Regions from separate parts of the Micromonospora sp. WMMD1120 genome, predicted to be linked through region 4. Evidence: riboswitches for the same ligand, from Rfam matches in the RefSeq annotation. Region 4 holds a riboswitch; each other region holds the start of a gene.
What was found. A riboswitch is a leader RNA that binds a small molecule or an ion and turns the genes downstream of it on or off. The one in region 4 is predicted to bind cyclic di-AMP.

Region 1 (7,757 bases), 2.1 Mb from region 4:
CGTCGGGGACGGCGCGTTGCTGGCCTCGCTGTCCAAGGCCACCGGCCGGGGAATGCGCGACATCGTCGCCACCATCCAGCGGGAGCAGGACGAGGCGATCCGCTCGCCCGGCTCGGGCGTGACGATCGTCGCGGGCGGCCCCGGCACCGGCAAGACCGCCGTCGCCCTGCACCGGGCCGCGTACCTGCTCTATTCCGACCGCAGCCGCTACGCCGGCGGCGGCATCCTCGTGGTCGGCCCGTCGTCGGTGTTCGTCGAGTACATCGGCTCGGTGCTGCCGTCGCTCGGCGAGGACACCGCGACACTGCACTCGCTGGGCTCCCTCTTCCCGGGGATGACCGCCACCCGCACCGATCCGCCCGAGGTGGCGGCGGTGAAGGGTTCCCTGCGGATGCGCCGGGTGCTGGAGCGGGCGGCCCGCGACGCGGTGCCGGGCGGCCCGGGTGAGCTGCGGCTGCTCTACCGGGGCACGCTGCTGCGGCTGGACCGGACCACCCTGGACCGGATCCGGGAGCGGGCGCTGCCCCGGGGTGCCCGGCGCAACGAGGTGCGGCGAGCCGGCTTCGACGGGGTGTTCGCCGCGCTCTGGGCGCAGGCCCGCGAGGTGGGCGTTCCTCGCCTGCCGGAGCAGCCGGCCTTCGAGGCGGAGATCGCCGAGCGGCCGGAGTTCCGGGAGTTCCTCAAGGCGTGGTGGCCCCGCCTGCACCCCCGGCACGTGCTCGGTTGGCTGGCGCGACCGGACCGACTGCGCCGGTACGCCGGCGGCGTCCTCTCCGGCGCGGAGATCCGGTTGCTCACCGCCGCGTACCGGGAGCTGGATTCGGCCGGGCTGACCGTCGCCGACGTGGCGCTGCTGGACGAGTTGGACGCGCTGCTCGGCAAGCCGGTGCGGCCGGCCCGGGCGCGACGCGACCCGTTCCAGCTCGCCGGCGGGGTACGCGAGCTGAGCACCCTCGGCGAACGGCAGCGGGCCGCCCGTGCGGCGGCCCGGGAGCGCCCGGAGGACTACCGGGACTACGCGCACGTGGTGGTGGACGAGGCGCAGGACGTCTCGCCGATGCAGTGGCGGATGATCGGTCGACGGGGCCGGCTGGCCTCCTGGACCATCGTCGGCGACCCCGCGCAGACCGCGTGGACCGGCGACCCGGAGGAGCTGGACCGGGCCCGCGACCAGGCGTTGGGCCGGCGCAAGCGACACGAGTTCACGCTCACCACCAACTACCGCAACTCGGCGGAGATCTTCGCGGTGGCGGCGGCGGAGATCCGCCGGCTCTACCCCGACCTACCGCTGCCGAGCGCGGTACGGTCCACCGGGGTCGCGCCGGTCGCGCTGGTGGTGCCGCCGGCCGGGTTGGAGACCGCGACGGTGGAGGCGACCACCGGCCTGCTGACCGAGGTGGAGGGCACGGTCGGGGTGATCACGCCGGTGCCGCGCCGGGAGGAGGTCGCCGGTTGGCTCGGCGCGCTCGGCGTGCCGCGGTTGCAGGTGGTCACCAGCCTGGAGGCCAAGGGCATGGAGTACGACGGGGTGGTGCTTGTCGCGCCGAGCGAGATCCGGGCGGATCAGGGCGCCGGGGTGCGCACCCTGTACGTGGCGCTCTCCCGGGCCACCCAGCGGCTCACCACCATCGACCCGACCGGCTGACGAACCCGGGCGGCCGCCTGGAGACGCCACCCGAACAGTTGCACACATAGCGATGTGAACATACATTGGACCGGGTCCGGGACGGCGGCGGAAGGTTAGTCACGTGGGCGCAGGTCACGACCACCATCACGGGTCCGTCGCCAATGCCGCACACCGGCACCGGGGACGACTCTGGGGCGCGTTCGGGCTGCTCGCCACCCTGATGGTGATCGAGGCGGTGGTCGCCCTGCGCACCGGCTCGCTCGCCCTGCTCTCCGACGCCGGGCACATGTTCACCGACGTGCTCGGCATCGGGATGGCGCTCGCCGCCATCACCGCGACCCGGCGGGCCACCGGCGACCCCCAGCGCACGTTCGGGCTCTACCGCCTCGAGGTGCTCGCCGCGCTCGCCAACGCCGTGCTGCTCTCCGGCGTCGCCGTGTACGTGGTGATCGAGGCGATCCGTCGCTTCGGCGACCCGCACGAGATCACCGCCGGGCCGGTGCTCGCGGTGGCCGTGCTCGGCCTGCTCGCCAACATCGTCGCCTTCACCCTGCTGCGTGCCGGCGCCCGGGAGAGCATCAACCTCCAGGGCGCCTACCTGGAGGTGCTCGGCGACCTGCTCGGCTCGCTCGGCGTCATCGGCGCGGCGTCGCTCATCGCCGTCACCGACTGGTGGTGGGCCGACCCGCTGGTCGCGGTCGCCATCGGCGCGTTCATCCTGCCCCGCACCTGGCGGTTGGCGCGCGCCGCCATCCGCATCCTCGTGCAGGCCGCCCCGGAACACCTCCAGGTCACCGCCGTGCACGACCGGCTGGCCGCCGTGCCCGGCGTGGTCGAGGTGCACGACCTGCACGTCTGGACGCTCACCTCCGGCATGGAGGTGGCCTCCGCGCACCTGACCACGGCACCCGGCGCGGAGGTCGCCGCGGTGCTCACCGCGGCGCGTACGGCCCTGCACGAAGACTTCCGCATCGAGCACGCGACGCTACAGATCGAGCCCGGCGCGGCCACCGGCGCCTGCGGCTCGATCGAGTGGTGACCGTCGTTCTCCGTGGTGACGCACGCACCGTCCGTCACATCGGCTGCACACGTCCCACCGGCACCGGTAAGCTCGGTCCCGGCCTCCACCAGGCGGCGCCTTCCCGGCGCCGGTGGCGGTCGCCGCCTAATCGCCCGCGAGGGCGAACCGGGGAACCACGTTCCTGGGGTGCATCCGCGTCAGCGGTAGGGATCTTCCGTCCCGAACCCGTCAGCTAACCCGGTCGGCGGCTGACGGAAGGACATGCGTAGTGGCACCAGCACGCCCACCCGCCGCCCGACTGGCGGCGCTGATCGTCGCGATGCTCGCCCTCGGCGTCGCGCTCCCGGCCGGCACCGTCTCGGCCGCTCCCCCGACCGGCCGGCAGGCCGCCGCACCCGACTCCGACGAGGAGGGCGGCACTCCCGCGCTGCGCGCCCAACTGGAGGCCGCCAGCAAGGGCTACCTGGACGCGAAGCGCGCCCTGGACGCCTCCGTACGACGGCAGCAACAGCTCGCCACCAAACTCAAGGAGATCGAGGTCGAGCTGGCCCACCGCGACGAGAAGGTCGGCGAGATCGCCGTCGTGGCGTACCGCAGCGGCCGGCTCGGCGCGGTGTCGGCGCTGCTCAACAGCAACAACCCGGAGGGCTTCATGGACCGGGCCGCCGCGCTGGAGGCGGTGGCCGCCAACGAGGACCGGGTGCTCCAGGACCTGCTCGACACCAGGGACCAGGCCAACCGCACCCGGGTCGCGCTGGACGGCGAGATCAACGAACAGCGCAAGCAGGTGGCGGTGATGGCCAAGCGCAAGGAGCAGGCCGAACGCGCCCTGACCGTGGCCACCACCCCCAGGCCGCAGACCACCGCCGACAGCGGCTCCAACCGGGGCACCTCCTCCGCCAACGCCACCGCCGCGCCGCGTAACTCCGACGGCTCCTGGCCCTCGGAGTCGTGCAGCGTCAACGACCCCACCCCGGCCAACGGGTGCATCACCCCCCGCACGTTGCACGCGCTCAACCAGGCCAAGGCCGCCGGCTTCACCCGGTACGTCTCCTGCCACCGTTCCGGCGGCTCGGGTGAGCACCCGAAGGGGCGGGCCTGCGACTTCGCGGCGCAGAAGAACGGCTTCGGCGGGAACGCCACGGGCGGCGACAAGACGTACGGCAACAACCTGGCGGCGTACTTCATCCGCAACGCGGACCGGCTCGCCGTGCTCTACGTGATCTGGTACAGGCAGATCTGGCTGCCCAGCAGCGGGTGGAAGTCGTACAGCGGGGCGAACGGCACCCCGTCCACCGACCACACCAACCACGTACACCTGTCGGTCTACTGACCGGGGCGCGCTGCCGGGGGGTCCGGCCCGCCGGCAGCGCGGCCCCGGTGTCGGCTACGTCGGCGGGCGTACCCCGGATGACGCCGGCTGTCGGACGACGCGGCCGGCGCCGGCGGCGAGCATCGCGGTATGGCTCGGATCCCACCGCCCGCGCGCAAGGCGCTGCTCACACTGCACCTGGTCACCGCACTCGGCTGGCTCGGCGCCGACCTGGCGCTTCTCACGCTCGGCATCGCCGCGCAGCGTGGTGCCGTCGACCCGGCGGTGGCGTACCCGGCGGCGGCGCTCGTCGGCACCGTGCTGTTCGCGCCGCTGAGCGTCCTGGTCTGGCTGATCGGTGTCGCCAGTTCGTTGCTCACCCCGTGGGGCCTGGTGCGGTACCACTGGGTGCTGGTCAAGCTCGTGGTCACCACTGTGCTGGTCGGGCTGGTGCTGTTCCTGCTCACCCCGAACCTGCGGCACGCCGCAGAGCTGGGGTCCGCCCTCCCGGCACGGGACCGTGCCGACCTGGTGATCGCGCCCGCGGTGTCGACAACCCTGATGATCGTGGTGACGGTGCTGTCCACCTACAAGCCCTGGGGCCGCCGACCCCCGGCCCGCCAAGCCCGAGCAGCAACCCCAAGATAGACAAAGCCCCCGCCCCGCCCGCCCCGCCCCGCCCCGCCCCGGCGATCTTGCACTTACTGTGCCGATATAAGGGGCATGGCACCCATAACGACAACCGGAACTGCAAGATCGGCGAGGTCAGGGGGTGCGGGGAAGGGGCGGGGTTCAGGGGTTCAGGGGTTCAGGGGTTCAGGGGTTCAGGGGTTCAGGGGTTCAGGGGTTCAGGGGTTCAGGGGTTCAGGGGTTCAGGGGTTCAGGGGTTCAGGGCTGCGGCCAGGCGGGCGGCCAGGGCCAGGTGGGCGGCTTGGGCCTGGCGGAACGCGTACCGGAACAGCGGGCTCGGCGCGGTCAGGGTGATCTCCACGTCGATGCGGACCAGCCCGTCCGGCTCGGACCGCAGCCGGGTGTGGTTGCGCACCGTGGTCGCCGGCCACTGCCTGGCCACCATCACGATCTCGTCGTCCTCGACGACCAGCACGTCCGCGTGGTACGTGGTCCGGAAGCGCAGCGGACCCGCCGCCAACCGGTCGTTGATCGTGTAACTGGCCTGCGCGCCCGGCCGGGCCGGCACCTGACGGACCTGGACGATCAGCGGATGCAGCTCGCCGTGCCGGGTCAGGTCGCTGAGCAACGCCGCCGCCTCGGCGAGCGAGCACCGCGCCTGGACGGTGTAGCTGAAGGTATCGCTGCTGGGCACACCGTCTCCCGCCATCGCTGGTCGCCCGATCGTCCCGTACCGATGTCCGACTGGCAACATCGTGACGCGCCCGGGGGCGCGGGGACCCGAAACGGATTGGACGAGCAGCCGCTGACGGGGTGCCCCGGCGCCGTCAGGCGCCGGGCAGCACCTCGGGGGTGGCGACGCCGGCGAAGTAGGGCTCCGGGGCGCCGAAGAGACCGAGCAGGCCGGTCACCCAGAGCTGCCGGTGCACGAACCGGCTCGGCTGGGTGACCACCAGCTTGACGTCGCTGACCTCGGCGGTCTGGAAGCCGGCGACCATGGCGCTGATGCCCACGGAGTCGATGAAGGTGACCAGCCTCATGTTGAGCTCGATGCGCAGCGGTCGGCTCTTGGCCAGCACCTCCGCGATCGCCTCGCGCACCTCGTACGCCGTGTCGACGTCGATCTCGCCTCGCGGCGCGATCTCCACGACTCCACCGGACAGAACAGACTTCACGATCGACAGGCTCACGCGAGCACCTCCACCCGCCCGTCCCCCGGGCGCCTCATCAGTACGCGGGCCGCGACCGAGAGTATTCCTCCGATGGCCTCGGTCGCCACCCCTCGGGATGAGCAATTCGCGGACCCGGACCCACAAAAGCCGACCATATCCGTACTTTTCAGTATCTGATTACTCAAGACTTTTTGTTATCTGGGCACCGCCGATCGGTCGCGACCGGCCGCCGACGTCGTCGACCAGCCCGGTCACCACGCCGCCGACAAGGGTAGCGGTCCGGACCCGACGCGCCCGACAACCAGCCCACGGGGTACGCCCAGCCCGTGCCGCACCGGCGTGTCGCCGGCAGTCGTCCGATCCGTGCCCGTCCACCGTTGCCGACCCGCCCTAGCATCGGTCCGACAGACGGACAGCGACAGAGAGGATCTTCGATGATCAAGCGACTGGCGGGGCTGGCCGGTGTCGGCGTCCTGCTCGCCGTGGTGTTGGCCTGCGGTTTCGGTGGCGGGGACGACGATGGTGGTGATGATGACGACGACTTCGCTCGCGGCGTGACGGTGTCCGTCCCGCGCTGATCCAGCGATCCCCCGGCGCCCGGGTTTGCGCCCGGCCGGCGCGGGGCACTGCGGGATAGGCGAGATCGTGACGCGCTGGACAGACGCCGAAGTCCGAAGTGGCCGGCGGCTACGGCACCCGAGGAGGTAACCACGATGTTCGGAACGAACCTGCTGGACCGCCGCAGCAAGCCGGAGCGGATCGCGGACCAGGCCTGGGAGCACCTGGTCTCCGCCGTCAGCTCCGCCGGCGACAGCGTGCGCGACAGTGTGCGCGACACCGCCCGGTCGGCCCGGCGCAGCGGCAGCGACTTCGCCGACGGGGCGGGCGACCTGGTGGGCTCCGCCGCCGAGGAGGCGCGGCGGCGCGCCGCCCTGGCCTTCGACGCGCTCGCCGGTCGCCAGCCGGCGCTGCCCTGGACGCTCCTGATCGGCGCCGCGCTGGTCGGCGCCGCGGTCGGCTGGGCGGTCGGCTCAGCCGCACGGGCCGCGGGCAGCCGCGACGATCGGTCGGTCGACGACGTGGAGTTCGTCGACGTCGACCGACCCAACTCCCCGGCGGTCTAGACCGCAGCGGCGAACCGGCGGCCCCGCTCGACGTCGATCGAGCGGGGCCGCCGTCATGCCGCCACCGGACCGGTCCGCCGGGTGCCGGACCCCTCAGGCAGCCCGGCGGACCGGTGTTCGGGTAGTGACCCAGTGCCCCGCCCGGGTCAGCTGTACAGCGGCCCGTGCGGATGGTGGTGGCAGAAGCCGTCCTGGTGGCGGTGGGATGGGGCCACCGTGACGGCCATGGGCGGGTCGAACCCGGGGGACGGATCTCGACCGGTGCTGACGCCGCGACCGGGGGACGGGCACGACGACGGCGACGGGAGAGCTGCCCGGGACTCTCCGCAACCCGATGCGACGGCTCTCGCTATCGAGCAACGCCATTACCGTAACCGAAAACAGCTCACTATGGAAGCGCTCCCACCACCGGTGTTCCGGCCGCGCCCATCACCCGCCGGGTGCCGGCCTCACCCTGCCCGGGCGAGGCCGGGTCACCCCGGACGGTGGCACCATCGGCGCAGGGGCGGACCTCCGGCCACAACCGCCATTCGGTCTGCCGTCGGCACAGCGGAGGAGGGACAGATGGCCATCGCGGAGATCAACCGCACCGACCAGGATATCCAGTCCGCCGTCCTCGACGAGCTGACCTGGGAGCCGCGGGTGCAGCCGCACGAGATCGGCGTGACGGTCGTCGAGGGCGTCGTCACCCTGACCGGTCGCGTGGACAGCTACGCCAAGAAGTGGGCCGCGGAACGGGCCACCCATCGGGTCGCCTCGGTCCGGGCGGTCGCCAACGACGTGGCGGTGCGGCTGACCAGCGTGACGGAACGCGCCGACACCGACCTGGCCGCCGCCGCCAGCCACACGCTGGAGTGGGACGCCTTCGTGC
Region 2 (7,757 bases), 500 kb from region 4:
CATCCGGCGCGCGGTCTCGGTGGCCAACCGGGTCTTACCCGAGCCACCGGGGCCGATCAGGGTGGTCAGCCGGTGTTCGGTGACGAGCGCGCCGACCTCGGCGACCGCGTGCTCCTTGCCGACGAAGCTGCTCAACTCGGCACGCAGGTTGGTGTTCCGGCTCTCCTCCCGCCGGCTGAGTTCGCCCCGCAGCAGCGCGACGTGCAACGCCGACAGCTCCGGCGAGGGGTCGACGCCGAGCGCGTCGGCCAGGGCCTCGCTGGTCCGTTGGTAGACGAGCAGCGCGTCGTTGTCCCGGCCGGCCGCGGCGAGGGCACGCATCAACGCGATGGCGAGCCGTTCCCGTACCGGGTGCGCGGCCACCAGGTCGGTCAGCTCCGCGACCAGCTCCGGGCCGTCTCCAACGGCGATCTCCGCGTCGAAACGGTCCTCCAGGGCGGTCATCCGCAGCCGCTCCAGCCGGGTGGCGGCCGCGTCGAGCGCCGCGCTGTCGGCCAAGCCCACGTCCTGCAATGCCGCGCCGCGCCACAGGTCGAGGGCTTCGCGCAGCCGCCGGCGCCGCTGCCGGCCCTCGTCGTCGCGCGCCTGGCCGACGAGGCGTTCGAACCGTACGGCGTCGACGACGTCGGGTCCCACCAGCAGGCGGTAGCCGTCGGTCTGCCCCTCGATGACCCCGTCGGGCAGCACCTTCCGCAGCCGGGAGACCAGTCGGTGCAGGGCGTTCGCCGCGTCCGAGGGCGGGTTCTCACCCCAGATCCAGTCGACGAGCGTCGCCTTGCTGACCACCTGACCCGGGTGGAGCGCGAGAGCCGTCAACAAACCGCGCAGTCGCGCGCCGGGAATGTCGGTGACGGTGCCGTCGTCAGTACGAACCTCGAATGGACCAAGTAACCCGACCTGCACCTGGCAGATCTTGCCATGAACGCGAGACGCGTCCATGTCGCCGACGTACCGCCCCCCGCGCGTGGTGCCGCATGGATGGTGCTGCTGGACCGCGCGCCGCCGACGAATGGTGTGGAGATCCCTCCGCGTCGCCTCCGACCTGCTGGCCGGTGACCGTCGCGAGCGGTGACGACAGCTCAGCGCTTCTGCACGAACTTGACCTGGTGGCCGTCGGGGTCACGGACCCACGCGTAGTGGAGCCGCCCGTCCGGCGAGTCCATCGGCGCCACCACGCTCGTCGCACCCGCCGCCACAGCCCGGTCGTAGAACGCGTCGGTGTCCTCGCACCAGAGCACCAGCTCGGTCGACACGCCGCCGCCGGGGCTGACCCCGAGGCCCACGAGCGCGTTGGCGACCCGCGCCGACGTCAGGCCGATCCGGATGCCGGCAGCCTCCACCTCGACGTGTTCGACGGGACCCGTGGTCGGTGCCCGGAACGCCTCGGTCAGCCCGAGCCGGGTGTAGAAGGTGAGACACCCCTCCACGTCGGCGCAGAACAGGTTGATCTGGACCTGGGTGGCTCCGGGGCCGGTCATGGCGAGACCCTATCGGGGTCGATCGTGTTGGGTACCGACGGATGCGGCGTGAATTGGCACATCAGCGGCGAAGGCGCGGTGCCGTTCGGGGCAGAGTTCGGGTTCACCACCGGTGATGCCGGATTCGTCGGCTGGGTCAAGCATTGGGCCGCCGACAAGCCATGGTTCGACGCCGCGTAGTGCGTGCGTCAGTCGACCATTGACAAGAAGGCCCTGGCTCGGACTGTCGTCCTGGCCAGGGCCTTTCGTGTGGAGCGGGTGACGGGAATCGAACCCGCACTGTCAGCTTGGGAAGCTGATGTTCTGCCATTGAACTACACCCGCGGGCGGCACCACTGTACCCGAGTCGCCGCAGCCGTGCACCCAGCCACCCCCATCCGCCGGCCGGCCCAGCTCACCGGGAAGAAGTTTCCAGACGGCAACATATGGCCGTTCTCAAATGCTTCGATGGAATGTAACGTCTGCCACACGTTTCCAGCCACGGCGTGACACACCCCCTGCCACGCCGCCCAGAAAGAGGTGGGCCCATGGGACAACGTCCCAACCTGCTGACCCGGCGTGTCGCCGGCGTGGCGACCACGACCCTCGCGCTGCTGCTCAGCACCGCCGCGGTGGGGGTCGTTCCGGCCGCTTCGGCCTCCTCCGCGGCGCCGGGCGGCACCTGCGCCGAGCCGGCCGACAGCCACGCCGACGCCCGGGCGAAGCCCGGCGGCGCGGCCCGGCACGAGCCGAACGAGCTGACCGCCGCGCAGGTCCGCGAGCGGGAGGCCGACCTCGCCGCGGCGTTGCGGGAGCGCGCCAGCCACCGCGCCGGCCCCGGCGTGACGGCGCTGGCCACCGTCACCATTCCGGTGGTCGTGCACGTGATCCAGGAGAACAGCACCCGGGCCGGTGGCAACATCCCCGACTCGATGATCACCTCGCAGATCAGCGTGCTCAACCAGGCCTACGCCGGGTCGACCGGCGGCGCGGCCACCGCGTTCGCCTTCCGGCTCGACAAGATCAACCGCGTCACCAACACGTCCTGGTACCCGATCGTCCAAGGTTCGTCAGCAGAGCGGTCGATGAAGTCGTCGCTGCGGGTGGGCGGCAAGAACACGCTCAACATCTACCTCGGCGAGCTGAGCAACGACCTGCTGGGCTGGGCGACCTTCCCGCAGCGCAACCTCAGCAGCATGGACGGCGTGGTCGTGCTGAGCGAGTCTCTGCCGGGCGGCACCGCCACCAACTACAACCAGGGCGACACCGGCACACACGAGGTCGGCCACTGGCTGAACCTTTACCACACCTTCCAGGGTGGCTGCGGCGGCACGGGTGACGGGGTCAGCGACACCCCCGCCGAGGCGTCGCCGGCCTACCAGTGCCCGACCGGCCGGAACACCTGCTCGACGGCTGGCCTGGACCCGATCACCAACTTCATGGACTACACCTACGACTCGTGCATGTACCAGTTCACCCCGGGACAGGCGAGCCGCATGCTCACCGCGTGGAACGCCTACCGCGCGGCCTGACCGTTCGCGTACAGCCGGTGCCGGCTCCGTCGTGACGGAGCCGGCACCGGTTGCTTCTTCCAGGGCCGCGGTCAGGCGGCCGTGCACTGGACGTCGCGGCTGCGACGGGTCGGGCGCGTCTGCGGTACGGCTGCCGGCGCCGCCGCCGCGACCGGAGCGCGCGGATCGAGCCAGACCTGCACGGCCGGATGACCCACCGCGAAGCCCAGACCGTGCTGGTCGCGGCGGGTGAGCATCGCCACGTCGACGGTGAACTCGAACAGCCGCCAGTCGACCCGCGGCTCGGCGCGCGCGCTGCGGGCCAGCTGCGCCACCCGCACCGGATCGGTCACCGGTCGGGCGCGCCCCGCCACGTACGCCTCGTCGTCGCTCTCCTCCGGCGGGAACGAGTGCAGCGCGTAGCGGCCGTCGCGTTCGAGGTCACGGCGCTTCGGCGAGTCGATGATGAAACAGAAGAGACCGTCGTCGGTGATCACCGGGGACACCGGATGGACGCGGGGCCCGCCGTCGGCGCGGACCGTGGCCAGGTAGCCGAAGCCCGGCCCGTATTGCTGGAGGAGAACGCGGATCCCGTCGGCGAGGCGGGGCTCGTCGGCGGCGAATTCGGACCAGGAAGCCATGCCGGCATTCTATCGAACAAATGTACTAGCAGCGACCTCGACGCGCTGGTCACCGGCACCGAATCCGGCACCTACGGGGAACGCTATGGTTGTCCGATGCTGCTCTCCGACCGCGACCTGGTCTCCGAGATCAAGGCCGGCACGCTGGGCCTGGACCCGTTCGAGCCGACCCTGGTCCAGCCGTCCAGCATCGACGTCCGGCTCGACCGGCTGTTCCGGGTCTTCAACAACCACCTCTACACCCACATCGACCCCGCCATGCAGCAGGACGACCTGACGTCGGTGGTCGAGGTGCCGGACGGCGAGCCGTTCGTGCTGCACCCGGGCGAGTTCGTGCTCGCCTCGACGCTGGAGGTCATCTCGCTCGGTGACCAGCTCGCCGGTCGGCTGGAGGGCAAGAGCTCACTGGGCCGGCTCGGGCTGTTGACGCACTCCACCGCCGGCTTCATCGACCCGGGCTTCTCCGGTCACGTCACGCTGGAGCTCTCGAACGTGGCGAATTTACCGATCACCCTCTGGCCCGGCATGAAGATCGGGCAGCTCTGCATCTTCCGGCTCTCCTCGCCGGCCGAGCACCCGTACGGCTCGGTGGTTTACGGGTCGCGCTACCAGGGTCAGCGCGGGCCGACGCCGAGCCGCGCCTGGCAGCACTGGCGCACCTGGCCCACCCGCTGACGCGCCGGGACACACCGACGACGAGGGCCCGCCGCGACGGATCGCGACGGGCCCTTCCGCTCGGCCCGGGTCAGCCCGGGCGGCCGTAGCTGTGGATCGGGCCGTCGTCGACCTTCTTCATCTTGACCGGCTGGCCGGCCTGCGAGGCGTGCACCACCCAGCCGTCGCCGACGTACATGCCGACGTGGTGGATGTCGCTGTAGTAGAAGACCAGGTCACCGGGGCGCAGGTCGCCCCTGCTGACGTTCTTGGTGACGCGGCTCTGCGCGGCGGCGTTGTGCGGCAGCGACACGCCGGCCTTCGCCCAGGCCGCCAGCATCAAACCGGAGCAGTCGTACGAGTTCGGGCCCTCGGCGCCCCACACGTAGGGCTTGCCGATCTGCGCGCAGGCGAACTTGACAGCGACGCCCGCACCGCCGCCGGGGTAGCTGGCCGGGCAGGGCGCCGGACGCAGGGGGCCGCCGCCACCGTTGCCGTACACCTTGAGGCGCAGCTTCTGCAGTCTGTCGATCTCCTCGTTGATCTGCTTCTTCTTGGCCGCCAGCTGGGCCTCGGTGCGGGTGAGCTGGGCCACCATCTCGTCCAGCGGCGCCTTCTGCGCGGCCAACCGGTCACGCAGGTCGGCTACCTCGCGGACGTCCTTCTGCTGGTTGTGCGCGAACCGGTCGAGCATCTCGAGTTGGACGACCACGTCGCTGGGTGACCGGCTGCCCAGCATCGCGTTGACGGTCGAGACGTTCTCGCCCTTGTACGCGCGTACGGCCAGGGCGCTGACCTTATCCATCGCGGCGTCGACCTGACGCTCCAGCGGTGCGATCCGGGCGGCCAGCGCCTCGGTCTGCTTACGCTTCGCGGCCAGGTCGATCCGGGTGGCGTTGTGCCGTTCGATGATGGGTTCGAGCTTGTTCCAGTCGGCGTCGATCTGGCGCTCGATCTCGGCGACGGACGGGTCGGCGTGGGCCGCCGTGGCGCTGCCGGTCAGGACGACGGCGACGCCGGCCAGCGCGGCGAGAACTGTGGTGAAGCGGGACCAGCGTGGGCGCGGCACGATCGACGCCGGGTCGGCTGGCGCCGACCACCGGGACGACGGCCGCGGGGCATGGAGTGCCACCGGGGTTCCGTACTCCTTCTTCCTGACCGCCTACCGGGTTAGCTGACGGGTTCGGGCGGGAAGTCGGCGCCCTACCGCAGTGGCTGCGGATTCACCCCGAGGGAGGTGGGTCCCCGGTTCGCTCGGAAACGACTCGGCGGTGTCGGTCCGTTACCACCCGGGCTGGGCGGAGCTGCTGTCGAGCCGACGAATGACCAGAGTAGAGACGCCCGTTACCGATCCGCAACCCGCGCGGCCGTGACACTCCGTACTGAATCGCAGCCGCCACCAACGGTGCGTGAAGGTTTTTTCCCGAACAGTTCGCCAAATAGAAAGGTATTGACGTACGGACCCACGCGGCGCGATGGTGACCTGACCCTGTCCGAGAATCTAGGGGGTTCGATGCACCATCCACCAGTGTCGACCCGGTCCCGCGCGCTGCTCGCCGTCGCCGTGGTCGCCGCCGCCAGCGCGGTGCCGCTGTCCACCGGCCCGGCGGCCGCCGCCACGCCCACCGCCGACCGCCAACAGCAGTACGCCGCCGCGTCGGCCGAGTACGGCGTGCCGACCGTCGTGCTGCTCGGCGTCTCCTACCTGGAATCACGCTGGGACAGCAACGCCGGCACGCCGAGCACCAGCGGCGGCTACGGCCCCATGCACCTCACCGACGCCCGGCACGTGGTGAGCCTGCCCCCGCGCGGCCACCACGACACCGACACCGAGGACCCACGCGGCGACGACTCCCGTCCCGCCCGCGTCCCCGCGCCCCGCTCGACGACCGACCCCGCGCCGTCCACCGCCGCGTTGCAGACCGTGGACACCGCCGCCACGCTGACCGGCGTCTCGCCCGACGCGCTGCGTACCGATCCGGCCCTCAACATCAGGGGTGGCGCCGCGCTGCTGCGGGCGTACCAACGGGAGGTCGGTGGGCCGATCGGCACGGACACCGACCCGGCCGCCTGGTACGGCGCGGTGGCCCGCTACTCCGGCGCGGACAGCGCCGACGCCGCCGCGGCCTTCGCCGACGAGGTCTTCACCACCATCGGCGCGGGCGAGTCCCGGGTGACCGACGACGGCCAGCGGGTCACCCTGGCGGCTCGCGCGGTGCGGCCCGACCGGTCCTGGTTGGACCGGCTGGGCCTGCGCCGTCTGGCCCGCCCGGACGGGCTGGAGTGCCCACGCACCATCTCCTGCGAGTGGATACCGGCGCCCTACGAGGCATTCGGCGACGGCGACTACGGCAACCACGACCTGTCCGACCGGCCCGCCCGGCAGAAGATCGAGTACATAGTCATCCACGACACCGAGGCGAGTTGGGCGACGACCCTCCAACTCGTCCAGGACCCGACCTACGTGAGCTGGCACTACTCGCTGCGCTCGGTCGACGGGCACATCGCCCAGCACGTGCGGACCAAGGACGTCGGCTGGCACGCCGGCAACTGGTACGTCAACGCCAAGTCGATCGGTCTGGAGCACGAGGGCTTCGCGGCGCAGGGCACCTGGTACACCGAGGCGATGTACCGCACGTCGGCGGAGCTGGTCCGGCACCTCGCGCTGCGGTTGGGCATCCCGCTGGACCGCCAGCACATCATCGGGCACGACAACGTGCCCGGCACCGTCGCGTCGACGGTACGCGGGATGCACTGGGACCCGGGGCCGTACTGGGACTGGACGCACTACTTCGACCTGCTGCACGCGCCCCGGCTGGACACCGGCACCCCGGCCACCGGACTGGTGCGGATCGACCCGGACTTCGCCACCAACCAGCCGGCGTTCACCGGCTGCGTCACCGCCGGTGCGCCCTGCCCGCCGCGCGGGTCCTCGGCGGTGGTGCTGCGGAGCGCACCCGCGCCGGACGCGCCGCTGGTCAACGACGTCGCGCTCCGCCCCGACGGCACACCGAACACGATGGAGGTGTCGGATCACGGGGCCCGCGCCTCCGCCGGGCAGACGTACGCGCTCGCCGGGCGGCAGGGCGACTGGACGGCGATCTGGTACCTCGGGCAGCGGGCCTGGTTCCACAACCCCGCGTCCGCGCCGACGGCGAGCTGGACCGTCGGCGTCGTGGCCACGCCGAAACCCGGAAAGGCCACCATCCCGGTGTACGGGCGGGCGTACCCCGAGCAGGCGGCGTACCCGGACGGGGTGCCCTACCAGACGATCTCGCCGTTGCAGTACACGCTCGCCGCCGGGCAGCGGTACGCCGTCGGCGCGGTGCTGGGCGGCGAGTACTACCGGGCCAGCACCGTCGACGGCTCGTCACCCGGCGACTGGACGGTGATCCGCGGCGAGAACCGGTACGCGCAGATCCAGTTCGGTCACCGGATCATGTACGTCGACCTCGCCGACGTACGGTTGTTGCCGTCCCCGGTGGGCGCACCAC
Region 3 (7,757 bases), 1.7 Mb from region 4:
GAACCACGAACGGAGCGACATGCGCGGCGACCTGGTCCGAAAGCTGGCCGCCCGGTGCCTGACCACCGGCCTGGCCGTGCTGGCCTTCGTCGTGCTGGCGCTGACCGGCGCCAGCGGTTGGGGACTGGCGCTGGCCGTCGCCGCGCTGGCCGCCGCGGCCGCCGAGCAACGGATCCGTCCCGGCGCCGACCTCGTCGCGGAGACGACACTGATCGCCGCGGCGGTGCTGGTCGGCTATGCCCGGCGGCTGGACGACGGGCTCGACCCCGCGCTGGTCGCCACCGGTGTGGTCGTGGTGGGGCTGGTTCTGCTGGTGGGGCCGCTGCGCACCGCCGGCAACCTGGAGATCCGGGCCGCCAACCTGCCGGTACGAGCCTGGACCCCGCTGCTCGCCGACCGGCTCGGCACCGCGGTGCTCGGGCTGCTCGCCGTCCTGGCCCTGGCCGCCGCGTTCACCGTGCCGGCCGTCGTGGCGCTCGCCACCAGCCTGCTGGTCGGCGCGGTGGCCGGCGCTGTCGCGCTGGACCTGGCGCGGCGACGGTTCCGGCCGACCGGCGGGGGCAGCCCGGTGGCCCGCGCGCTCCGCCGGCACCAGCCCGAGTTCCTGCTGCACTTCTCCGCGCCGCCCGGGTCGGAATACCAGGTCACCATGTGGCTGCCGTACCTGCGACGGATCGGCCGCCCGTTCCTGGTGATGGTGCGCGAGCCGGAGTTCCTCGCGCCGATCGCCGCGGCCACCGACGCGCCGGTGGTCTACTGCCCCACCCTGCGGAGCATGGACGAGGCGCTGGTGCCGAGCCTGCGGGTGGCCTTCTACGTCAACCACGGCGCGAAGAACAGCCACTGCATCCGGTTCACCCAGCTCACCCACGTGCAACTGCACCACGGCGACAGCGACAAGGCGCCCAGCGCCAACCCGGTGTCGGGCATCTTCGACCGGATCTTCGTGGCCGGTCCGGCGGCGATCGACAGGTACGCCCGCGCCGGGGTGCAGATCCCGGCGGACAAGTTCGTCGTGGTGGGCCGCCCGCAGGTCGAGGCGATCGAGGTGCGCTCCGAGCCGGCCCGTGGCCTGGCGCACCCGACGGTGCTGTACACGCCAACCTGGACCGGGCACCACGCCGACGCCGACTACTGCTCGCTGCCGGTGGCCGAGGGGCTGCTGCGCCGGCTGCTGGAGCGCGGCGCGACGGTGATCCTGCGGGCCCACCCGTACACCACGCAGAACCCGGCGTCGGCCCGTCAGCTGGCTCGCCTGACCGAGCTGCTGGTCGCCGACCGGGCCCGCACCGGTCGCCCGCACGTGGTGGGCACGGCGGCCCGGGAGTTGAGCCTCACCGAGTGCGTCAACGCCTCCGACGCGCTGGTCTCCGACGTGTCCGGGGTGATCTCGGACTACCTCTACTCCGGCAAGCCGTACGCGGTCACCGACATGGGCGACGGGGGCGACCGGTTCGTGGAGCGGTTCCCGCTGGCCGGCTCGGGTTACGTGCTGCGCCGCGATCTGTCCAACCTGGACGGGGTGCTGACCGCCCTGCTGGACACCGACCCGCTGGCCGACGCCCGCTGGGCCACCCGCCGCCGCTACCTGGGCGACTTCCCGGCCGAGTCGTACGCCGAGGGGTTCCTGACCGCCGCCCGCCGGGAGCTGGCACCGGCGTCCGACCTGGCCGCGCCCGCACCGGCCTAGGCGCTCAGCGGTACGCGTCGAGCAGCGCCAGCACGGCCGCCGGGTCCTCGACGTGCGCGTTGTGCCCGAGGCCGGGCAGCGTGGCGACCGGCGCGCCGTACTCCTTGAGCTGCTCGTCGGTGACCATCGGGTCGTGTTCGCCGCGGGCCAGCAGCACCGGCACGTCGACGGCGGCCACCAGCGCGGCGAGGTCCGGCGCGCCGACGGCGAACGCGGCCGGATCCATGGCGAGCCGCCAGCGGCCCTCGACCTGACGCAGGCCGGCGTCCACCACCGGGGCGTCCGGTGGGATCAGCCCGGTGAGGCCGGAGACCCGTAGGTAGCGGCGGGCCGCCTCGGTGCGGCTGGCGAACCAGCTCACCGGGCGGGCCGCGATCTCGGCGGCGCGGTCCAGCTCGGCGGGTGTCCACAGTGCCTTGATGCCGAGGCCGACCACCGCGTCGACGGGCACCCCGGCGGTGCGGGCCGCCAGCGCGAGGCCGACCACCCCGCCCAGCGAGTGCCCGAGCACGACGAGCCGGTCGGCGGCGGCGAGGCCGTGGGCGATCCGGCCGGCGAACCCCTCGAAGGAGTACGACGGCAGCGCCGGCGCCCAGCCGTGACCGGCCAGGTCCGGGGCCAGCCAGCGGCCGGGCCAGCGCTGCTCCAGGTACGGTGCCCAGGGCAACCACACGTCCCCGGTCGCGCCCATGCCGTGCAGGAGCAGCAGAACCGGCCCTCGACCACCCGTCTTCTCCACCACGGCCGCAGTCTCCCACGGTTCACCGACAGGTACGAGAGGTGACATCCCCCGCGACGGCACGGGCGCCGTCCCCCGGTGGGGGACGGCGCCCGCGGCGGTCAGCGGATGCGCATCAGGCGGAGTAGCCCCGGGTCGCGATCCAGTTGGCCAGGTCGATCGTGGTGATCCAGTACGACGGGTCGGCGGCGTTCGCCGAGTCGGCGATCCGCACGGTACGGCCGTTGTCCTTGTAGCCGACGACGGCGATGTAGTGCCCGCCGCCGTAGGAGTGGTAGCCACCGTCGGTGTCGACGGCGTCGCCGACGACGTTCGCCACCACACCCCGGCCGTCGGTGATCGCGTTGACGACGTCGGCCTGGAGGCGGTCCATCTGCGCGGGGCTGGGCGCGCCGGCGAACATCCGGGTCCGGTACGGGGAGCCCTTCACCTCGGCGTTGAGCACCCGGGTGGTGTCCAACGCCGAGTTGGTGCCCATTTCGGTGGTGCCCAGCTCGGCGCCGAGCTCCTCCTGCGTGCGCTCGATACCGGTGGCGCTCAGCGCGTTGCGGGTGGCCGCCGGGCCGCAGTTGTAGTACGTGTTCTGCGCCTCGTAGTCGTAGTCGAGCACCTTCGTCGCGGGCGGCTTCGGCGGCGTCGGCCGGCGGGTGAGATCGGGGTTGCTCGTGGCCTTCGCGGCGGGGGACGCGGCGCTGGTGGCCGGGGCGGCGGTGCTCGGCACGGCGCTGGCCGAGGGGGACGCGTCGCGCGCGTCGCCACGGGAGGCCGCGACGTCGCTGCGCATCTCGGCGACGGTGGTCGCGGCGCGCTGGTCGGCGGGGGCGTCGTCGGCGGCGGTGAGCAGGGCGCCACCGGTGGTGGCGATCGCGAGGGCGGCCGCGGAGGCGGCGACGATCTGGTAGGGGCGCTCGGTGGCGAGACGGCGGAGCTGGCGCTTCACTGTGTGCTTCACGGGGTCCTCCACGGATCAGGGGGCGAGCGGCACACCGGGGCGGGACCGGTTTCCGGGCAGGCGCCAGCGCGCGGACCGTGGCCCGCGGATGGTGAACCGCTCAGGGGAACGCCCGGCGCGGCCGGGCGGGAAGGGCGGTGACCGGGGTCAGCTCACCGTCACTGGACGGGTGAGCGGGAGCACCGCCGCGCCGTGGAGGCGTGGAAACAAGCGAGGGGTGGAGAGGTGCTGCACGAGATGGGAACTCCTTCCGACACCGCCTACCGGGTTAGCTGACGGATTCGGGCGGGAAGATCGCCCTACCGCGGGCCGTGGCTCGCGGATTCACCCCGGACGTACTGATGGGTCCCCGGTTCGTCGAAGACGATTGAGCGGGTCGACGCGGCGTCGCCTGTTGCGATCGGTAACCGCATCGGACGGCACGACACTACTGGCCGTTTAACGCCCTGCCAAGCCGGGTTCACCTGCGTAAACCCGAATTGGCGCGGCAATTTCTGCGCGTATTGCCGATGACATGACTCAATGGGACATGCGGTTGCGCGGACACCTGCGGGCGACAACCGGACAGGCCGCCGGAAACACGACCACAATCGCGGGAACAATCACGCCGATCGCGTCGGTCGCCCGTTTTCACCGACCTGTGGTCGGGCTCACGTCACAGATCGGGCTCAACCCACGCGGGCCGGACGCCACCGTGCGGCGACCGCTGGCCGCCCCGCCCCGGCCACCGCCCGACGCGCCGGCGCCGGGTCGGGGCGTAGCCGGCGGGCCGCCGCGTACGCCTCCTCGGCGAGGGTACGGGCGGACTCGGCGGCCAGCTCCGCGTCGCGCCAGGCGGCCCGCTCAGCACCGGCGGCGGCCTGGTAGTCGGCCAGCCGCGCGTCCCGGACGACGCGGCTGAGCAGCACCTCCTGCTCCACCGGGTGCCGCCGGGGGTCCCAACCGTCGCGGTGCCCGAACACGTCGCCGAGCTGCGCCATGGTCAGATCGCCCCGCCAGTACGCCGCCATCGCCGTGCGGTGCAGATAGCGCTCCCGGGCGGCGTACTCGGCGGGGGTGTGCGGGGTCCGCGGGGTGGGCAGCGCGCCGGCGCCGGAGAAGCGCCGGGCGGCGGCGTCCGCCTGGTCGTAGGCGATCCAAACCTGCTCCAACCGCTGCTGGGCGGTCAGCCAGGCGGCGCGTCGCCGGCGGGCGGTCGTGGCCGCGCCGGCCGCGGCGACGGACACCTCCTCGGCGTACCGGCGCAGGTCGGCCGCCTCGGCCTCGGCCAGCTCGCGCGCGGTGGGCGCGGCCGGGGGTGGGTCGTCAGTCGGCCGTTCCCGCTCCGGTCGGGCGACCAGCACGGTGAGCAGCCCCAGGGTCAGCAGGAACAGAGTCGACCAGATGGCGGCGGCCTGCGGCACCTCGGTCACGAACTGGTAGAAAACGACGGTCTCCATGATCGGCACCTCGGAGGAAGAGCAGTGCGCTGGGGAGCCACCGCACCGGCCGACGGACCAGGGCGGGTCACCGGTCGGCGGGTGCGGAGCTGGTGGATCGACAGGGTGCGGAGACGGGACGATCGCCCCGGTTGCTCAGCGCCCGGGTGGCGCCCGTGGTGCCCGGCTGGCCGCATCGTCGGTGCGGGGCAGCCGGTCGGCGCCGGCCGCGCGGACCGGTAGGACCCCGGCCGCGATGCTGCTCCGGCCGGGCGGAGCCGTCGGCGCGTCGACCGACCAGGCCGCGGCGGACCGCTCGGCGGCCTCCGCCGTGGGCGTCGGGGCCGGGCGCGCCGCTGCGGGCGCGAGAGCGTGCCAGCCGGCCCACGCCGACGGCCCGGTGGCCGCTCCGGCCGACGCCGACGGCCCGGAGGCGGCCGTTGTCGGCGCCACGCTCAGGCTCGGCGGCGGGCTCGACGTCGGCCCGGCGGCCGTGGCCGGGCTTGCGCCGAGCGCCAGGGCCGCGACGACGGCGAGGCTGGTCAGCACCCGTGTCGCCCAGCGCGCCACCCACCACAGCGGACAGGTGAACGCGACCGGAAGCACGTCGACCACGCTACCGTCGCGACCGGCCCGGCGCATCGGCCACGGGCGTGTCGGAGCGCGCCGCGCCGACCGCGTTGACCAGGGTGGACGGTCTCAGCGCGAGTCGACGTAGGTGGTCCGCCGGTCGGGGGTGCGTTGCGCCGGAACGGGCGTCGGACGGGCCGGGCGGCGCGGCGCGAGTCGGCGCATCATCGGCGTCTCGACGAAGCGGTGCAGCAGCGCGGCGAGGATCAGGGTGCCCACCAGGAAGCCGCACACCACGGCCGGGCCGCGCCAACCGCCGAACCCGGTGCCCCAGTCGCCGCTCCACCGCAGCACGCTCGTCATCACCAGCACGTGGACCAGGTAGAAGGCGAACGAGACCTCACCGAGCCACACCAGCGTCCGGGACCGCAACGGCGAGCGCCGCCCGCGCACGTCGGCGTCCGCGGCGGCGGTGATCACCAACAGGTACGCGACGGCGAGCAGCGTGGTCCACCACTCGGCGGCGATCCACTGGGCGGCGGCGATCCAGGTCGCCGCGAAGATCCCGCTGGCCACCGCCAGCCCGGGGCCGCGCCAGAGGCCCCGGAGCATCAGCTCGGCCGCGACCGCGCCCAACCAGAACTCCAGCGACCGTACGGGCGGAAAGATCTGCGTGAACCACCAGCGGCTCACCTCCGGCACCAGGTGCTGGGCGGGCCAGAGCGCGAGGATCAGCAGCGGCAGCACGACGATCAGCGCCCAGAGCACCCTGGGCCGGGCCCGGCGCAGCAGCGGCAGGGCCAGTGGCAGGCAGAGGTAGAAGAAGAACTCGCAGGAGAGCGACCAGCTCACCGTGTTGATGCTGTAGAACCAGCCCGGTCGGGGATCCCAGGCCTGCAACAGCAGGAGGTTCTCCAGCGCGGCCGCCGGGAGGACCGGGTCGGCGAACCACCAGGCCACCACCAGCGTCGCCGCCCACAGCACCAGATGGTTGGGGTAGATCTTGGCGAACCGTCGCCGCCAGAAGGTACGCCGGGAGTCTCCCGGGCGCGCCGACCAGACCAGCACGAACCCGCTGAGGATGAAGAAGAACTGCACCCCGGACAGGCCCAGTGTGAACAGCGCGTCGACCACCGCCTTGTAGTCCGGCTCGGCGATGATCCGCATGGTCCCCGCGTGGAACCCGAAGACCAGGAGCGCGGCGATCCAGCGCAGCCCGGTCAGTGATGGCAGCCGGGCTGGTGCGGGCGTGGCCGGTGCGGGGCTGGCCGGCGTCGCGGCGGCGCTCGTCATGCCGGGCTCCCGAAGCTGCGCACTGTCACCGGGGCACCCTACCGGGGGCCGGCGTTAACCTCCCGCTCGGCGGGAGTTCAGCGACTCCACCATCGAGCGCAACGTCAGGTTCCGGGGCTGGCCACCCGGGTCGTCGAAGGTGGCGGGCGTGGTCAATCAGCCGACGCACGCACCGCTGCTGAGCATCGTCGTGCCCGTGTACGGCGTCGAGGCGTACCTGTACCAGTGCCTCGAGTCGATCCGCGCCGACGTCCCCGCGGACGAGTCGGACGCGGTCGAGCTGATCGCCGTCGACGACGCCTCCCCGGACGGCTGTGGCGACATGCTGCGCTCGTACGCGGCCGGCCGCGACGGGGTCCGCGTCGTGCACCTGAGCAGCAACGTCGGACTGGGGCTGGCCCGCAACGCCGGGCTGGACGTGGCCACCGGCCGGTACGTCTGGTTCGTCGACAGCGACGACTGGTTGCCGACCGGCACGATCCAGGCGGTGCTGGACCGGCTGCGCCAGCACGAGCCCGACGTGTTGATGCTCGACCACCTGCGGGTGCACGAGGACGGCCGGCGGGAGGTCGACGCGAGCAGCCACCTGCTGCGCGGAATTCCCGGTGTCACGCGCCTCGCCGACCAACCGCGACTGCTGCGGGTGCAGCACACCGCCTGGAACAAGGTGGTCCGCCGGGACTTCCTGGACGAGTTGGAGCTGCGGTTCTTCCCCGGCTGGTACGAGGACATCCCGTTCAGCCACCCGCTGCTGATCGGAGCGGAGAAGATCTCCGTCCTGGACCGGGTCTGCTACCTGTACCGGCAGGGTCGGCAGGGCGCGATCACCTCCACCCGCAGCGGTCGGCACTTCGACGCGTTCGCCCAGTACGAACGCCTGATGGACTGGGTCGCGCGCAAGCACCCGGACGAGCGGTTGCAGGCCGAGCTGTTCCAATTGATGATCAGCCACTACCTGGTGGTGGTGGGCAACGACGGCCGACTGCACCCGCACCTGCGCCGGGACTTCTTCCACCGGGCCGCCGCGCACTACCGCCGGTACCTGCCCAGCGGCGGCTATCCGCTGCCTGCTGGCGTGGCCGGACTCAAGCACCG
Region 4 (7,757 bases):
GGACGAGGGTGAGGTCGGACGCCTCGATCGCCACGTCGGTGCCCGTGCCCATGGCGAGACCCAGGTCGGCCTGGGCCAAGGCTGGCGCGTCGTTGACCCCGTCACCGACCATCGCCACCGAGCGCCCCTCGGCCTGGAGCCGCTTGACCACGTCGACCTTCCCGGCCGGCAGCACCTCGGCGATGACCTCGTCGACGCCCACCTCGGCGGCGACAGCGCGGGCCACAGCGGCGTTGTCCCCGGTGAGCAGGATCGGCGTGAGCCCCAGCGAACGCAGTCCGGCCACGGCGGCCCGACTGTCCGGCCGGACCACGTCGGCGACCGCGAGCACCCCCCGGGCCCGGCCCTCCCAGCCCGCCACGATGGCCGTACGCCCGGCGGCCTCCGCGTCCCGCACGGCCCACTCCACCTCCGGCGGTACGTCGAGATCGTGCTCCCGTAGCAGCCGGACCCGGCCGACCAGCACGACCCGCCCGTCGACGGTGCCGGTCACGCCCAGCCCGGCGAGGTTACGGAAGTCGGTCACGGCGGGCAACGCGCCCGCCTCGGCGGCACCGCTGGCGATCGCACGGGCGATCGGGTGTTCGGAGGCGGCCTCCACCGCCCCGGCGAGCCGGAGCAGATCGGCGGGCTCCTCCCCGCTGGCCGGCAGCACGTCCACCAGCGTCATCCGGCCGGTCGTCACGGTGCCGGTCTTGTCCAGCACCACGGTGTCCACCCGGCGCGTCGACTCCAGCACCTCCGGTCCCTTGATCAGCACGCCGAGCTGAGCGCCCCGGCCGGTGCCGACCAGCAGCGCGGTCGGGGTGGCCAGGCCGAGCGCGCACGGGCAGGCGATGATCAGCACGGCCACGGCGGCGGTGAACGCGGCGGTCGGGCCGGCGTCGGCGCCCAACCACCAGCCGAGCGTGCCGACGGCCAGGGTGATGACGATCGGCACGAAGACCCCGGAGATCCGGTCGGCCAGCCGTTGCACCGCCGCCTTGCCGCTCTGGGCCTGCTCGACCAGGTCGGCCATCCGGGCGAGCTGGGTGTCCGCGCCGACGCGGGTGGCGGTGACGACCAGTCGCCCGCCCGCGTTGACGGTCGCGCCGACGACGCCGTCGCCCGGCGCGACCTCGACCGGCACCGACTCACCGGTGAGCATGCTGGCGTCGACCGCCGAGGTGCCCTCGTCGACCACCCCGTCGGTGGCGATCTTCTCCCCCGGGCGGACCACGAACCGGTCACCGACGGCGAGGCGGTCCACGGGGATCAGCGTCTCCACCCCGTCCCGCAGCACCGCCACCTCCTTCGCGCCGAGTTCGAGCAGGGCACGCAGGGCGGCACCGGCGGTCCGCTTGGACCGGGCCTCGAAGTAGCGACCGGCCAGGATGAACACCGTCACCCCGGCGGCGGCCTCCAGATAGATGTTGCCGGCGCCGTCGGTGCGGGTGATGTCGAGGCGGAACGGGTGCGTCATCCCGGGCATCCCGGCGTCACCGAGGAACAGCGCCCAGAGCGACCAGCCGAACGCCGCCAGGGTGCCGAGCGAGACCAGCGTGTCCATTGTCGCCGCGCCGTGCCGCAGGTTCGTCCAGGCCGCCCGGTGGAAGGGCAACCCGCCCCAGACCACCACCGGGGCGGCCAGGGTCAGCGACAGCCACTGCCAGTAGTCGAACTGCCAGGCGGGAACCATGGCCAGCAGGACCACCGGCACGCTCAGCGCCGCCGAGACCCAGAGCCGGGTACGCGGACCGCGCAGCGGGTCCGCCGGCTCCTCGGCGGTCGGTGGGGCGGGCAGCGCCGCCGTGTAGCCGGTCTTCCGCACGGTCTCGATCAGGTCGTCCGGCGTGACGCCGTCGGCGTACCGGACCGTCGCCTTCTCGGTGGCGTAGTTGACGGTGGCGCTCACCCCGTCCATCCGGTTGAGCTTCTTCTCGACCCGGGCGGCGCAGGCGGCACAGGTCATCCCGCCGATGGCCAGTTCGATCCGGTTCGGCGCCTCGGGCAGTGGTCTGCTGCTGGTGGTGGTCATCGTCTGGTCCCGTCAGTCGTGCCCGTGCCCGGGAGTGCCGTGATCGGTGCCGCCGCTCGGGCCGGGCGAGGCCGGGGTGCTGGCGTTCCCGGCCGGGACGGCGCCGGCGACGACAGTGAACTCGGCGGTGCGCACCCGCCCGCCGTGCTGGAAGTCGAGATAGAGCCGGTAGCTGCCCGCCGAGGGAATGTCGGCGAAGAATGTGACGGCCGGGCCGGGCCGGGTGCGCCCGTCACCGGGCGTGCCGTCCGGGTGCACGTGCAGGTATGCCAGATCTCCCCGGCGCAGCGCGACCAGGTGCCCGTACGCGCCCAGGTAGGGCTCCAGGTCGGTGACCGGTCGCCCGTCGCGGCTGACGGTCAGGGTCAGGGGCGACGTGCGGCCGGGCTGTGGGGCGCCGGTCAGGGTCACCGTGTAGCCGTCGACGGTGGCGCTCGTCGCCGGGGCGGGCAGCGGCGTCTCGGTCGACTCGCCGGGGACCGTCACGTCCACCCCGAGGGTCAGCGGCTCACCTCCGGTCGGGGCGAAGTCGGCGAAGGCCCGCCACTGGCCGGGACCGGCGAGCGGGGTGTCGACCCGCCAGGTGCCGTCCGGGGCCAGATCGGGGTGCACGTGCCGGAAACCGGAGAGGTCCCGCCGGGCGACGATCAGGTGCATCTGCCGGTCGTGCGCCACGTCGTACCGGGTCACCGGGCGGCCGTCCGGCCCGGCGATCCGGAAGGCGAACTCGCCGGCCGGGGCGTCGACCGGTTCGAGGGTGTAGCCGCGGTCGGAGACGAGCAGGCCGCCGGGCAGTCGGTCGGCCGCCTCGTCGCGCACCTCCGGCGCGGGGGTGACGGCGTCGCGCGTTGGGGTGGCGGCGACGTCGCGCCCGCTCTCGGCGGCCGGGGCCGGGTCGATGACCCGCGCCACCCCGTACGTCGCGCCGAAGACCGCCACCAGGCCGGCGGCGAACCCGGCCAGTCGCGTCACGGTGCGCATGCCGGCCCGCCGATCACGCGTCGACGAGGTCGTAGCCGGCCTCGTCGACGGCGGCCCGGACGACAGCCGGGTCCAGCGGCTGGTCGCTGCTGACAGTGACCCGTCCGGCGGCGAGGTCGACCTGCACCTCACGCACGCCGTCGATGGCGCCCACCTCGGCGCTCACCGCGCTGACGCAGTGCCCACAGGTCATGCCCTGCACCTGGTACGTCGTGTTGACCATGGAACGTCTCCCTCTGCGAGTACCGGTACCCGGTGGGGGTATCCCACCCGGGAAGCACCGTACCATACCCCCCAGGGGTACGCTATCCTGGTCGGTATGACCGCACCCACCCCGATCCGTGGCTACACCGCCAGCAAGGACCAGCTGCTCGCGCGGCTCCGCCGCGTCGAGGGGCAGGTCCGGGGCATCGAGAAGATGGTCGACGACGACCGCTACTGCATCGACGTGCTCACCCAGATCTCCGCGATCCAGGCCGCTCTCGACAAGGTGGCGCTGGGCCTGCTCGACGGGCACGCCCGGCACTGCATGCACGAGGGCGCGGCCGAGGGGCGGGCCGACGAGATGGCCACCGAGATGATGGCGGCGGTCGGCCGGCTGATGAAGCGCGGCTGACGGCCCGCACTCCGCCGCATGGCTCCACCATGCCGGTCCGGGCGCCGCGACACCGACGGTTCGGCCATCCGACACTCCGGCCTGACCTGCGACTCCCAGTCGGGCTGGTTAGCATCTCCGACGATGGCCCTCCAGCTGCCGCCGCCCGGCCGGGCGCGGCGACGCCGACACCGCGTCGCTCCCGGCCGACCGGTCCGGTCGCTGACCGTCAGTGCTCGGGCGGTGATCGGTCAGCGACACGCGACATCCCGCACCGTGTTTCCGCGGCGATGGTGAACCAACCGGCCCGCTGACCCGTACCCCGCACCGGATCGTTTGGAGTCACGCCTTGGGTTCCGACCACACCCGTCCCGCTCCGTCCGCCCCGCCGAGGGTGCGACGGATACTCGTCTTGACGGTGGTGCCCCTCTTCGTCGCGACGGTGCTCGCCGCGCTGCTGCTCTGGCCGCGCGGTGGCGCGCCGCGGACCGACGGGGGCGCGGACGTGCCGCGTTACCCCGGCACCGTGACCCGGGTGGTGTCCGAGCCCTGCCCACCGACGCCGTCGACCCCCGAGGGCACACCGAGAGTCGGCGACGGGCGGTGCGGCACCGTCGACGTGCTCGTGGACGGCGGGCCGACAGCGGGTCAGCAGGTGCGGACGCCGGTGCCGGACGGACCGGGCGCGCCCCGGGTCGAGGTCGGCGACAAGGTCATCCTGGTCGAGCTGGCCGACCCGGTCGATCCCAGCACCAGCAACTGGAACATCGCCGAACACCAACGGGGGACCCCGCTGGTGTGGCTGGCGGTGGTCTTCGCCGCCGCGATCGTCGCGTTCGGTCGGTGGCGCGGGCTGGCCGCCCTCGCCGGACTGGCCGCCAGCTTCGCCATCCTGCTCACCTTCGTGCTGCCGGGCATCGGGGCGGGCCGCTCGCCGCTGCTGGTGGCAGTGGTCGGCGCGGCGCTGATCATGTTCGTGGTGCTCTACCTGACGCACGGGATCACCGCGCAGACCTCGGTCGCGGTGCTCGGCACCCTCGGCAGCCTGGTGCTGACCGGCGTGCTCGCCACCATCGCCACTGCCGCCACCCACCTCACCGGCTTCGGCAGCGAGGACGCGACCACCCTGTCGATGTTCCAGGGCGACGTGGACCTGCACGGCCTACTGCTGGCGGGCATCATCATCGGGTCGCTCGGCGTGCTCGACGACGTGACCGTCACCCAGGCGGCCACCGTGACCGAGCTGGCGAACGCGAACCCCGGACTGACCCGGTTGCAGCTCTACCGGGCGGCCACCCGGGTCGGCCGGGCGCACATCGCCTCCACTGTGAACACCATCGTGCTGGCGTACGCGGGCGCCTCGCTGCCCCTACTGCTCCTGCTCACCGCCGACTCCCGGCCGCTCGGGCAGATCCTCACCAGCGAGTTCCTCGCCCAGGAAATCGTCCGCAGCGCCGTCGCCACCCTCGGCCTGATCGCCGCCGTGCCGCTCACCACCGGACTGGCCGCCGTGGTGACGGCGGCCGGGCGCGCTGACTCCACGCCGTCCGCCGACAGCCCCTCCGCGCGCCCCCGGCCGGATCGCGCGGAGGCGTTGGCCGCACTCGCCTCACCGCCCCCAACCACGGCTGCCGATCGGCGGCCGGAACCGAACAGGAGCACGGATACGGCATGGTGACACTCCTCAGCGTGACCAGATCGGGCATCCACCCTGAGAACCGCGTCACTGGTCACTCAACGCTATGGCGAAATGACACTTTTGGTCGTCATCCCGGCGTAGCTCACCCGGTCGACTCTCGGGTAACCTCGCTGCCGGTCACCGAGGAAGGCGCGAAGCGGCGCCTGCGGTGCCACCGCCCAATCGCCAACCGGCGAGCCGGGGACCCAGGTAGGTGGGGTGAATCCGCGTCAGCGGTAGGGGCCGCTTCCGTCCCGAACCCGTCAGCTAACCCGGTCGGCGGTCGACGGAAGGGAACATTGTGACGGCACCCCTACGCCGCTGGTTGACTCCCGTGGTGGCCGTGATCGCCGCACTAACAGTGCTCGCCGGACCCCACCCCGCTCAGGCCGCCCCGACGAATCCCACACCGTCGGGCCACGAGGAGGACGGCGAGCCCAAGCTGCTCAACGACGTCATCGAGCAGGCCAACCGCGACTACTCGGCCGCGAAGTCCAAGCTGGACAAGTCCAAGAAGCGGCAGCAGGATCTGGCGCGCGAGGTCGCCCGTGCCCAGGCCGACCTGGACGCGCTCGCCCCGCAGGTCGGTGAGATCGCCGCCCAGGCGTACCGGACCGGCCGGATCGGCGCGGTCGCGATGCTGCTGGAGAGCAGCACACCGGACTCGTTCGTCCGCCGCGCGGCCACGCTCGACGAGATGAACATGATCAACGAGAACAAGCTCTCCGAGGTCAACGAGGTGAAGACCCGAGCCGAGCAGGCCAAGCTGGCCCTCGACACGGAGGTCCGCGAGCAGCAGAAGCAGACCGCCCTGATGGCCAAGCGCAAGAGCGAGGCCGACAAGGCCCTCGCCCTCGTCGGCGGCAAGGGCTTCACCGGCGGTCTGGTGGACGCCACCTCACCGGTAGCCAAGATCGGCCCGGGTCGGACGGCCGACGGTGACTGGAAGCCCCAGTCGTGCAGCGAGAAGGACCCGACCACCTCCGGCTGCGTCACACCCCGGACGCTGCACGCCTACAAGGAGGTCAAGCGGGCCGGCTTCAACCGGTTCGTCGGCTGCTACCGGCCCGGCGGGCCGTGGGAGCACCCGAAGGGGCGCGCCTGCGACTGGTCGCTGCAGAAGAGCGGCTTCTCCCCGTGGCACAACGAGGACACCCGGACGTACGGCAACAACGTCGCCGCGTTCCTCATCCGCAACGCCGACCGGCTCGGCATCTACTACGTGATCTGGAACCGGCAGATCTGGTTCCCGGCGACCGGCTGGAGTTCGTACAGCGGACCGTCGAACCACACCGACCACGTCCACATGTCACTGCTCTGACCCACCTGATCCCCGTCGAGGGCCGTTCCGCGTGCTGCGGAGCGGCCCTCGACGCGTCAGGCGGCCGGGTCAGACGGTGGCCGGCGCGGCCGGGTCGTCGAGCGTCGCGAAGCCGGCCGGTACGGCGGCCACCGGGCGCACCACACCGGCGGCGAGTCGGTAGGACAGGCCCACCACGGCGCACCGCCCCTGCGCCACCTCGTCGGCCAGCACCGGCGACTGACCGAGCAGCGTCTCGACGGTCTGCGCGATGTGCACGTCGACGATGCCGTCGATGTCGTCCACACCCTCGGTCTCGGCGCGGCGGAGGCTGGGCAGCACGGCGTCGACCACGGCCCCCAGGTGCCCACCCGGCGTGCTCCCGGTCGTGCTGGCCGTCCGGGCCGCCTGCACCGCGCCGCACGAGTCGTGGCCGAGGACCACCACCAGCGGGGTGCCGAGGACCGTCACCGCGTACTCCACGCTGCCGAGCACCTCCGGCCCGGTGGTGTGTCCGGCGGTGCGGACCACGAACAGGTCGCCCAGCCCGCGATCGAAGATGATCTCGGCGGCCAGGCGGGAGTCGGAGCAGCCGACGATCACCGCGAACGGTTGCTGCCCGTCGGCGACGGCGGCCCGCCGCCCGGCATCCTGGTTGGGGTGTCGTGGGGTGCCGTCGACGAAGCGCCGGTTCCCGGCGACCAGCTCGGCGTACGCCTGGGCCGGCTCGCGGGGGGCGGCCACCGGCTCGGCGGACCGCTGTGGGCCCGGCTGCCCGGACGTCCCGATCTGACTCATCCCGCACCTCGTCTCGACGTGTTTCACCTGGTCAACCGGCTTCTGCGCCGGGCCGGCGGCGGGCGCTGGCTCGGGCTCCACGGTCACACGCACGGTAAGATGCGTCAAGGGATGCGTGATTTAGATTTCATACGTTGCCCCGAGGACGGACGAGTTCCCGACACCCGCAAAGGCGGTCGCACGATGGCGAGCACACCGACGAGCGACAGCGGCGGCGGGCGGAACTGGACATTCCTCACCAACCACGGACACGTCCTGCTCGCCATCGCCCGGGACCCCACCGCCCGGCTGCGCGATGTCGCGGCCGAGGTCGGCGTGACCGAACGGGCCGCGCAGGCGATCGTCGCCGACCTGGAGGCGGGCGGCTACCTGCACCGCACGCGGGTCG

Region 1: it holds a riboswitch for cyclic di-AMP, as region 4 does, so the genes downstream of both, O7634_RS02030 (hypothetical protein) here and O7634_RS12015 (hypothetical protein) in region 4, are expected to answer to the same signal.
Region 2: it holds a riboswitch for cyclic di-AMP, as region 4 does, so the genes downstream of both, O7634_RS09630 (NlpC/P60 family protein) here and O7634_RS12015 (hypothetical protein) in region 4, are expected to answer to the same signal.
Region 3: it holds a riboswitch for cyclic di-AMP, as region 4 does, so the genes downstream of both, O7634_RS19755 (C39 family peptidase) here and O7634_RS12015 (hypothetical protein) in region 4, are expected to answer to the same signal.

Annotation. Positions count from the first base shown of each region.
Region 1 is NZ_JARUBO010000005.1:425,448-433,204, forward strand. Features, by position in the region: gene O7634_RS02020 (AAA family ATPase) at 1-1,645, shown strand, start outside; gene O7634_RS02025 (cation diffusion facilitator family transporter) at 1,749-2,666, shown strand; cyclic di-AMP (ydaO/yuaA leader) riboswitch at 2,780-2,911, shown strand; gene O7634_RS02030 (hypothetical protein) at 2,968-3,981, shown strand; gene O7634_RS02035 (hypothetical protein) at 4,111-4,608, shown strand; gene O7634_RS02040 (SRPBCC family protein) at 4,841-5,284, opposite strand; gene O7634_RS02045 (STAS domain-containing protein) at 5,418-5,780, opposite strand; gene O7634_RS02050 (hypothetical protein) at 6,197-6,340, shown strand; gene O7634_RS02055 (hypothetical protein) at 6,476-6,886, shown strand; gene O7634_RS02060 (BON domain-containing protein) at 7,451-7,757, shown strand, end outside.
Region 2 is NZ_JARUBO010000005.1:2,031,800-2,039,556, reverse strand. Features, by position in the region: gene O7634_RS09665 (BTAD domain-containing putative transcriptional regulator) at 1-903, opposite strand, end outside; gene O7634_RS09660 (VOC family protein) at 1,080-1,478, opposite strand; gene O7634_RS09655 (hypothetical protein) at 1,527-1,658, shown strand; tRNA gene O7634_RS09650 (tRNA-Gly) at 1,729-1,802, opposite strand; gene O7634_RS09645 (zinc metalloprotease) at 2,006-2,989, shown strand; gene O7634_RS09640 (pyridoxamine 5'-phosphate oxidase family protein) at 3,061-3,609, opposite strand; gene dcd (dCTP deaminase) at 3,706-4,284, shown strand; gene O7634_RS09630 (NlpC/P60 family protein) at 4,355-5,395, opposite strand; cyclic di-AMP (ydaO/yuaA leader) riboswitch at 5,409-5,544, opposite strand; gene O7634_RS09625 (N-acetylmuramoyl-L-alanine amidase) at 5,792-7,757, shown strand, end outside.
Region 3 is NZ_JARUBO010000005.1:4,204,933-4,212,689, reverse strand. Features, by position in the region: gene O7634_RS19765 (CDP-glycerol glycerophosphotransferase family protein) at 20-1,690, shown strand; gene O7634_RS19760 (alpha/beta hydrolase) at 1,695-2,432, opposite strand; gene O7634_RS19755 (C39 family peptidase) at 2,545-3,393, opposite strand; cyclic di-AMP (ydaO/yuaA leader) riboswitch at 3,624-3,765, opposite strand; gene O7634_RS19750 (hypothetical protein) at 4,050-4,820, opposite strand; gene O7634_RS19745 (hypothetical protein) at 4,956-5,405, opposite strand; gene O7634_RS19740 (acyltransferase) at 5,499-6,662, opposite strand; gene O7634_RS19735 (glycosyltransferase) at 6,811-7,757, shown strand, end outside.
Region 4 is NZ_JARUBO010000005.1:2,536,248-2,544,004, reverse strand. Features, by position in the region: gene O7634_RS12040 (heavy metal translocating P-type ATPase) at 1-2,017, opposite strand, end outside; gene O7634_RS12035 (hypothetical protein) at 2,030-2,998, opposite strand; gene O7634_RS12030 (copper ion binding protein) at 3,012-3,221, opposite strand; gene O7634_RS12025 (metal-sensitive transcriptional regulator) at 3,318-3,614, shown strand; gene O7634_RS12020 (YibE/F family protein) at 3,943-5,271, shown strand; cyclic di-AMP (ydaO/yuaA leader) riboswitch at 5,438-5,568, shown strand; gene O7634_RS12015 (hypothetical protein) at 5,573-6,592, shown strand; gene O7634_RS12010 (carbonic anhydrase) at 6,662-7,369, opposite strand; gene O7634_RS12005 (MarR family winged helix-turn-helix transcriptional regulator) at 7,553-7,757, shown strand, end outside.